Regions from separate parts of the Candidatus Pantoea symbiotica genome, predicted to be linked through region 1. Evidence: predicted binding sites of a transcription regulator. Region 1 holds the regulator's gene; the other holds the start of a gene.
The links. Region 1 encodes LexA, which represses DNA repair genes until DNA is damaged. Its sites were predicted from a motif close to TNCTGTATGTACATACAGNA; they were not measured.
Positions count from the first base shown of each region.

Region 2: the regulator LexA is predicted to act here: its motif matches at 1,911-1,930, upstream of uvrB (excinuclease ABC subunit UvrB).

Region 1 is NZ_JBSZHR010000002.1:80,192-84,619, forward strand. Features, by position in the region: gene plsB (glycerol-3-phosphate 1-O-acyltransferase PlsB) at 1-1,154, opposite strand, end outside; gene ACXIZX_RS01030 (diacylglycerol kinase) at 1,282-1,650, shown strand; gene lexA (transcriptional repressor LexA) at 1,756-2,370, shown strand; gene dinF (MATE family efflux transporter DinF) at 2,507-3,829, shown strand; gene ACXIZX_RS01045 (CsbD family protein) at 3,994-4,206, shown strand; gene zur (zinc uptake transcriptional repressor Zur) at 4,282-4,428, opposite strand, start outside.
Region 2 is NZ_JBSZHR010000002.1:1,036,487-1,040,914, forward strand. Features, by position in the region: gene ACXIZX_RS05385 (IS4 family transposase) at 1-274, opposite strand, end outside; gene ACXIZX_RS05390 (ATP-binding cassette domain-containing protein) at 391-1,107, opposite strand; gene uvrB (excinuclease ABC subunit UvrB) at 2,010-4,031, shown strand; gene ACXIZX_RS05400 (gluconeogenesis factor YvcK family protein) at 4,064-4,428, opposite strand, start outside.

The DNA of each region.
Region 1 (4,428 bases):
ACAAAGTATTCAACGGAGTAACCACGGCTAAATAGCTCGCCGAGATATTCACGGAACACGGTGGAGTAGAGTTTGTTGCCCTTAAAAGTACGACGAATAAAGAACGCGCCCAGACGACGGAAAATCGGGCCGGCAGGCCAGAAGTTCAGGTTGATACCCGCAGCAATGTGCGGCGGCACCAGACCTTGATGATAAAGCACGTAGGAGAGCAGCAGATAATCCATGTGGCTGCGGTGGCAGGGCACATAGACAATCTCATGACCATCCTGCGCCAGCTGACGCACGCGCTCACCGCCATGCACGTTGATGCCCTGATACAGGCGGCTCCACAGCCAGCCCATCACGCGGTCAGTGACTTTAATCGCTTCGTAAGAGAAGTTGGCCGCCACTTCTTCCATCATTTCGATGGCGTTCTGCTGGGCTTTCTCATGCGAAATCTTTTTGCTGCGCGCTTCATCTTCTACCGCTTTTTCAATCGCTTTGGACTGTAACAGTTTGTTGAAGAGATCCTGACGTGCAGGCAGACGCGGGCCGACCGCAGCCAGACGTTGGCGAGCAAAGTGAATACGCGCCACGCGAGCCAGCTTCTGCGCAATCGACTTATCGGTGCCGTGTTCGGTCGCCATCTGGCGTAGCGAAACGGTTTGCGAGAAGCGTACAAAGCTGTCGCGGCCGTGCCACAGAATGGCGAAGAACTTCTGCACGCCATTCAGCACACGCAGATGCGGCGTGGATTCACCGGATGTTTCACGTCCCGGCGCACGACCAAACATCACCGCGACCGGTAGCATTTGCACGTCGAGTTGCGGGTTACTGCGGTGCAAATCCAGATAATCGTGGAACAGCTTCACCGATTCGGGATTGGCCACGAAATAGGGAATTACGCGCGGACCATCGTGAATAAACACGTGGCGCGGCAGCAGGGTGCCATCGATCTCCAGCGGAGCCAGTGGATCGGGCAGATCATGTTTCAGGCATTGAGCACGCAGCGTGAGCAAGTCAGCCTTTGAATCATAAGGCAAAACATACATCACCGGACGTGTCGGATCGATCCCGTGTTCAGAGACGGGATCGGTCGGAATGACCTTACTTTTTACCAAAATAGAGAGTGGTAAATTCAATAATTTGTAATAGAGTTTACGCCAACCTGACATAGACAACTTTAAGCCTCTTGTTAGCAAAGCGCGGCAAGCATACCAGAAAGCGCAGCGAAGGTCTGTGGCTCTGCCGCCTCATACTGCCCACACATTGACGTCAAAATAGATCAAGGGTTCCATAGACATGGCAAATAACGTCACCGGTTTAGTAAGAATAGTGAAAGCAGCCGGTTATTCCTGGCAGGGCCTGCGTGCCGCATGGCAGCACGAAGCCGCATTTCGGCAGGAAGCTGTCGCCGCGCTGGTGGCCATTCTCGTGGCCTGCTGGCTGGATGTAGATACCCTTTCCCGCATCTTGATGATTGGCTCGGTAGTGCTGGTTATTATCGTTGAGATCCTTAATAGCGCTATCGAAGCGGTGGTTGACCGCATCGGGCAGGAACAACATCCGCTCGCGGGCCGCGCCAAAGATATGGGATCGGCTGCCGTATTGCTGACTATCTTACTGGCTCTGTTCGTCTGGATCGCGCTGCTCTGGACGCATTTGAGATAGGGATTCCAGATTCATCAAACCGCTGATTTTTCCCTCTGTTACGGTTTTCATTTCGCGAATACCTGTATATACTCACAGCGACTGTATAAACAACCAGGGGGCGGGATGAAAGCGTTAACTGCACGGCAGCAACAGGTCTATGACCTGATTCGCGACCATATTAACCAGACGGGCATGCCGCCAACGCGTGCGGAAATTGCTGCGCAACTGGGTTTTCGCTCGCCCAATGCTGCTGAAGAGCATCTGAAAGCGCTGGCGCGTAAAGGCGTAATTGAAATTGTTTCCGGCGCATCGCGCGGGATTCGTTTGCTAATGGAAGAAGAACCGAGCGAGGGGCTGCCGCTGATTGGCCGTGTCGCTGCCGGTGAACCCTTGCTGGCGCAGGAACATATTGAAGCCCACTATCAGGTGGATGCGAATCTGTTCAAACCAAGTGCCGATTTCCTGCTGCGTGTAAGCGGTATGTCGATGAAAGATATCGGCATTATGGATGGCGATCTGTTAGCGGTGCATAAAACGCAGGAAGTGCGTAACGGCCAGGTTGTCGTGGCGCGCATTGATGATGAAGTCACCGTGAAACGCTGGAAAAAGCAGGGCGCGATTGTTCATCTGCTGCCGGAAAACACCGATTTCCAACCGATTGTTGTTGATACCCGTGAGCAGTCACTAACTGTTGAAGGTTTAGCTGTTGGGATTGTACGCAACGGCGAGTGGCTCTGATCAGTTTCTGATCCTCCCCAACTGCGGCGGTGTGAATTTGCGCTGACCGCAGTCTGCTGTTTTACTTCTCTGTGACTCTTTCTGCGGCTCACGCTGGCGCCATTACGCTGATTACCGCACACAACGGAATGGGCTGATGCAGCTGTTTTCCTCTTCAGATAAAACACTCTGGCGGCTAGCGCTGCCGATGATTCTGTCAAATATCACCGTCCCGTTACTGGGCGTGGTGGATACCGCTGTTATTGGTCATCTCGATAGCCCGATTTATCTCGGGGGCGTCGCCGTGGGCACAACAGCGACCAGCTTCATCTTTATGCTTCTGCTGTTCCTGCGCATGAGCACTACCGGATTGACCGCTCAGGCATTTGGCGCCAATGACAAAACCGCGCTGGCGCGCGCCTTAACGCAACCGCTGCTGATTGCGCTGGTTTTTGGCGTGCTGTTTATGGTGTTGCGAACGCCGGTAAGCAGCCTGGCGGCAGCTTTAATGGGCGGCAGCCCGGAAGTGCAGCAGCAGGCGAAAATCTTTATTGAGATTCGCTGGCTGAGTGCGCCCGCAACCTTAGCCAATTTGGTTATTCTTGGCTGGCTGCTGGGCGTGCAGTATGCGCGGGCGCCGATGGTGCTGCTGATCATCGGCAATCTGGTGAATATCCTGCTTGATCTGCTGTTCGTCCTCAAACTGCATTGGGGTGTGGCTGGCGCGGCGGCGGCTACCGCGCTGGCAGAATATGTCACGCTGGGCGTGGGTTTGTGGATGGTAGCGCGCGTGCTGAAAATGCGCGGTATCCACTTTACTCTGCTTAAAAGTAGCTGGTGCGGCGATGCGGCGCGGCTATTCCGCCTCAATCGCGACATTATGCTGCGCTCTTTAATGCTGCAAATTTGCTTCGCCTCACTCACCATCCTTGGTGCTCGAATTGGCCCGGATGTGGTGGCGGTCAATGCGGTACTGTTGATGTTCCTCACTTTTACCGCATACGCGCTGGATGGATTTGCCTACGCGGTTGAAGCCTGTTCGGGTGAAGCGGTTGGGGCCAAAGATCGCAGTCGGCTGTTGCTGATTTGGCATGCGGCTTGTCGTCAGGCTTGCTTCGTTGCAGCAATCTTTGCGCTGATTTATGCGTTCACCGGTCCGCAGATTGTGGCGATGCTGACGTCACTGGAAGCGCTACGCGAGATGGCCGATCGCTATCTGATTTGGCAGGTGATTCTGCCGCTGGTTGGCGTGTGGTGTTATCTGCTGGATGGCATGTTTATCGGCGCGACGCGCGGCCGTGAGATGCGTAACAGCATGGTGATGGCGGCACTCGGCTACGGTGTATCGCTGCTCACATTGCCGTGGCTCAGCAATCACGGTTTATGGCTGGCAGTGACGGTGTTCCTGGCGCTACGCGGACTGACGCTGTGGCTGATCTGGCGCGGTCACTGGCAACGTGATAGCTGGTTCAACGCCTGAATAAGCGAAGCGTAACCTACAGATTAATCTGTAATTCTCTACAAACTGCGAAACGGCTACTACAATTACCTTATACGGCGCACATGAGTAGCGCGTTGTGTGGGTATATCGCCAGATAGATAGGCGATGTATCTATCTCACTCAGGATGAAGTGGAGGATTGTTATGAACAAAGACGAAGCGAGCGGAAACTGGAAGCAGTTTAAAGGGAAATTTAAAGAGAAGTGGGGCAAGCTTACGGATGACGACATGACGGTGATCGAAGGTAAACGCGATCAGTTGGTCGGTAAAATCCAGGAGCGCTACGGTTATGCGAAAGACCAGGCCGAGCAAGAAGTTAAGGACTGGGAAAGCACCAATAAAGATTACCGCTGGTAATCGCCCCTTAATGAATATGCTCCTACCCGCCAATCATTTAGCGTAGTGATTGGCCCGGCACAAGGATGTGCCTCTCTATTTTCTTACCCGTTTTTTCCCCTCAACCTGATGGTCATGCTCGCAACTTTCATGATGCGTGCAAGCTGCCACTTCTGCGCAGTTCTCACACAGGCCATGCGCCTCAATTACAGTATGACGCAGAGAAAATCCCGCCTGATCCGC
Region 2 (4,428 bases), 960 kb from region 1:
ACTCCTTCATGTCCCGGATAAGCCAGCAGATAATGTCGCGTGACAGCGCGGGCACCTCCCGGTGGAGGGCAGCATTCCCCATAAGGCGGTCAACGCGTTTGATTTTGTGCTTAACGCGGGCATCGCCCGCAAGAGAGCGACCAATGCTGGTCAGATTGAGGGAAGCACCGCGGGTCAGGGAAATCGTCATATCAGTGAGGGCGTTACGACGATACTGATGGGTGCTGGCTAAAGATTCCCGTAAAAATTTATGGCAAAATGCGGAAGCAGGCATAGTGGCGATCTTATTTTTTGTTGGCGCAATAATTAGACCATTTTTCCACTGTGCCTGCTTCGTTTTTGTGGGGATTCATCAGGTCGTAGGGTCGCCATTTATGGCGACCTGGCTATCTACGTCGCCGTTAACCACTTATTAACGGTGATGTCATCCAACTGCGCCACTTTGCCGTGTGCCACGTTACGCCCACGATGCAGCAGCAGGAAATAGTCGGCGACGCGCCGGACAAACGACACGTGCTGCTCCAGCAGCAGAATGGTTAAACCATACTCACGGTTTAGCCGACGAATCAGATTGCCCATCTCCTCTTCCAGCCACGGCGACATCCCTTCTGTTGGCTCATCCAGAATCACCAGCTTGGGCTGCAGCACCAGCGCGCGCGCCAGTGCCAAATGTTGCTGTTGCTCCATCGGCAACTCGCCGCTGCGCTGATGGCGCAATGAATAGAGCGCCGGAAACAGGTCAAACACCATTTCCGGAATGGCGCGACTACGATCGTCCTGCGCCGCCATCAGGGCGATCAGCAGGTTATCCTCCACGCTCATCTGCGAGAAAATATGCCGTCCTTGCGGCACGTAACCAATGCCGGTGCGTGCGCGCAGCTCGGCCGGTTGCAGCAGCAAATCTTCCGGCGGCGCGCCATCTTCCTGCCAGGTCATCGAGCCGCTGTTAATCGGCAGTCGGCCCATAATGCAGTTCACCAACGTGGTTTTGCCCATGCCGGGGCTGCCCAACACGCCGGTGCAGGTGCCCGGCGGCAGATCGAGATCCACATCCCACAGAATGTGATTTTGACCGTAAAACTGATTCACCGAACGTAAACTCAGCATCTGACATACTCCTTCCAGATTATTAGCCTGAATGCTCCCGCTCTGTGTCGTCTGGCATACAGTCGTGCACGATTGATGGACACCGCTGTCGTCGGCAAGCGCCGATATGGACTCGTCACTCCATATAGCAAACACTGCAATTCCCAGGCCAGGTTAGGAATTTAACTCTTTCCAGGTCGGAAACCTGACAAATCAACCGCTAAAAGTTGAGAAACGCTTAACAATTGCCGGCGGTGATAAATTAGCTGCACTTTGACGGTGCTGACTGCTTAACGTTTCTGGTGCATTTGATCGTTCGTAAGGCAATAACCGGGGAAATAAATGGTCTTAAAGCCTGGCTTTTCTCCCGGCAAGGAGAGGTAAACAGGGAAAAAGAAGGGTTAATGCGACACGCAGGCGGAGAAAAATAAATGCGAAAAAATTTTTTTTCGCGCTTAAGAATGGGCGAGAGAAAATTATACACAGCCGATGGGCTCGGGGCTGGATTCACTTATCCACCATTACTGTGGATAACCTTGTGCATTAGCGACTGAAAACCGTGTGCAAGCGAGTAAATTCGCGGCCTTCATACATTATGATGAGAAACTGGGCTTTTGAGTCAATGTCAGTAAAAACAGCAGGTTAGTTAAAATCAAGCATGCGAATTATCTGGCTTGTCATCGGACTGCAATTTAATGACACTCTATTGACAAATGTTAAAAGCGTCCTCCGCTTGGGGATAACATTGCGCAACAAGAGCTTGCTGGCTACCGCTTAAATTGCACTGAAGAAAATCGGCTTCAGGTTCCATTATCGTGCAAGGTTACTGTGATTATGTCCAGTATTTTTTTCTGGCAAATTCGCCATAGCAGAGTAGAATTAGCAGCCTGCCCGCCGACTTCATCTGCTGGAACCGCTAAAACATGAGCAAAGCCTTTAAACTCAACTCCGCTTTCAAGCCTTCAGGCGATCAACCTGAGGCGATTCGCCGTCTCGAAGAGGGGCTGGAAGATGGACTCGCGCATCAAACGCTGTTGGGCGTGACGGGCTCTGGTAAAACATTTACCGTGGCGAACGTGATTGCCGACCTCAACCGCCCGACGATGGTGCTGGCGCCGAATAAAACCCTGGCAGCGCAGCTCTACGGCGAGATGAAGGAGTTTTTCCCGGATAACGCGGTGGAGTTTTTCGTCTCTTATTACGATTACTACCAGCCTGAAGCCTATGTGCCGAGTTCTGACACCTTTATCGAGAAAGATGCCTCGGTGAATGAGCACATTGAGCAGATGCGTCTGTCGGCGACCAAAGCACTGCTGGAGCGTCGTGATGTGATTGTGGTGGCGTCGGTTTCGGCGATCTACGGCTTGGGCGATCCTGATCTCTACCTGAAAATGATGCTGCACCTGACGCGCGGCATGATTATTGATCAGCGCAGCATTCTGCGCCGTCTGGCGGAATTGCAATATACCCGTAACGATCAAGCCTTCCAGCGCGGCACCTTCCGCGTGCGCGGCGAAGTGATTGATGTGTTCCCGGCGGAATCGGACGACATTGCGCTGCGTATTGAACTGTTTGATGAAGAAGTTGAAAGGCTGTCGCTGTTTGATCCGCTGACTGGCCAGATTGATTCTGTTATCCCACGCTTTACCGTCTATCCCAAAACGCACTACGTGACGCCGCGCGAACGCATTCTGCAAGCGATGGAAGAGATCAAAGATGAGCTGGTGATCCGCCGCAAAGTGCTGCTGGAGAACAACAAGCTGCTTGAAGAACAGCGTATTTCCCAGCGTACGCAGTTCGATCTCGAAATGATGAACGAGTTGGGTTACTGCTCCGGCATCGAAAACTACTCGCGCTATCTTTCCGGTCGCGGACCGGGCGAGCCGCCGCCGACCTTGTTCGACTATTTACCAGCGGATGGCTTGCTGGTGGTCGACGAATCGCACGTCACCATTCCGCAGATTGGCGGCATGTATCGCGGTGACCGCGCGCGTAAAGAGACGCTGGTGGAATACGGTTTCCGCTTGCCGTCGGCGCTGGATAACCGTCCAATGCGCTTTGAAGAGTTTGAAGCGGCCGCGCCGCAAACCATTTATGTGTCGGCCACGCCGGGCAATTACGAGCTGGAAAAATCGGGCAGCGAAGTGATTGATCAGCTGGTGCGCCCAACTGGCCTGCTGGATCCGGTGCTGGAAGTGCGTCCGGTGGCGACGCAGGTCGATGATTTGCTGTCGGAAATCCGCAAGCGTGTTGAGATCAACGAGCGTGTGCTGGTGACCGTACTGACCAAGCGTATGGCGGAAGATCTCACCGAATACCTTGTGGAGCACGGCGAGAAGGTGCGCTATCTGCACTCGGATATCGATACCGTGGAACGTATGGAGATTATCCGCGATTTACGCCTCGGCGAATTTGATGTGCTGGTTGGCATCAACTTGCTGCGAGAAGGTCTGGATATGCCGGAGGTGTCGCTGGTGGCGATTCTCGATGCCGATAAAGAGGGCTTCCTGCGTTCCGAGCGTTCGCTGATTCAGACCATTGGCCGCGCCGCGCGTAACATCAACGGCCGGGCGATTCTCTACGCCGACAAACTCACGCCGTCGATGGAGCGCGCGATGGGCGAAACCGAGCGCCGTCGTGAGAAGCAGCAGAAATACAACGAAGAGAATGGCATTACACCGCAAGGGCTCAACAAGAAGATCACCGATATTCTTGAGCTCGGTAAAAACGTAGTGAAAACGCGCGGCAAAGGCAAAACCGCGTCACGCACTGCGGCAGAAGCCGAAGCTAACTATATGGCGCTGACGCCGCAGGCGATGCAGAAGAAAATTCACGAGCTGGAAGGGCAGATGCAGCAACACGCGCAGAACCTGGAGTTCGAAGAAGCCGCCAGCGTGCGCGATCAGTTACATCAACTGCGCGAGCTGTTTATTGCGGCTTCGTGATGGTAGCAGCCAGGTCGCCATAAATGGCGACTCTACACGGCCTGAATGGCGTGTTCCAGCGCGATACGCAGCAGCTGGCGGTCGTGGCGATATTTGATGTCGGCGGCTTCCAGCGGTTCGCGAATGATTAAACGCTCTTCCACGCCGCGAATATCGGCGGCCGGACTCACCACCACCGCATCAATCACCCGCTTGCCAATCGCTTTCTCCATGATCGCCAATTTATCGGCCACATTCAGGCTGGCTGCCGCCGGGCTCAGTTCGCGGCCCAGATTACCAATAAACACCATGGTGGCAGGTGTACGACGCAGCGCGCGTGCCATATCTTCCATCAGCAGAATCGGCATCAGGCTGGTGTAAAAACTGCCGGGACCAATCAGAATCAAATCCGCTTCGC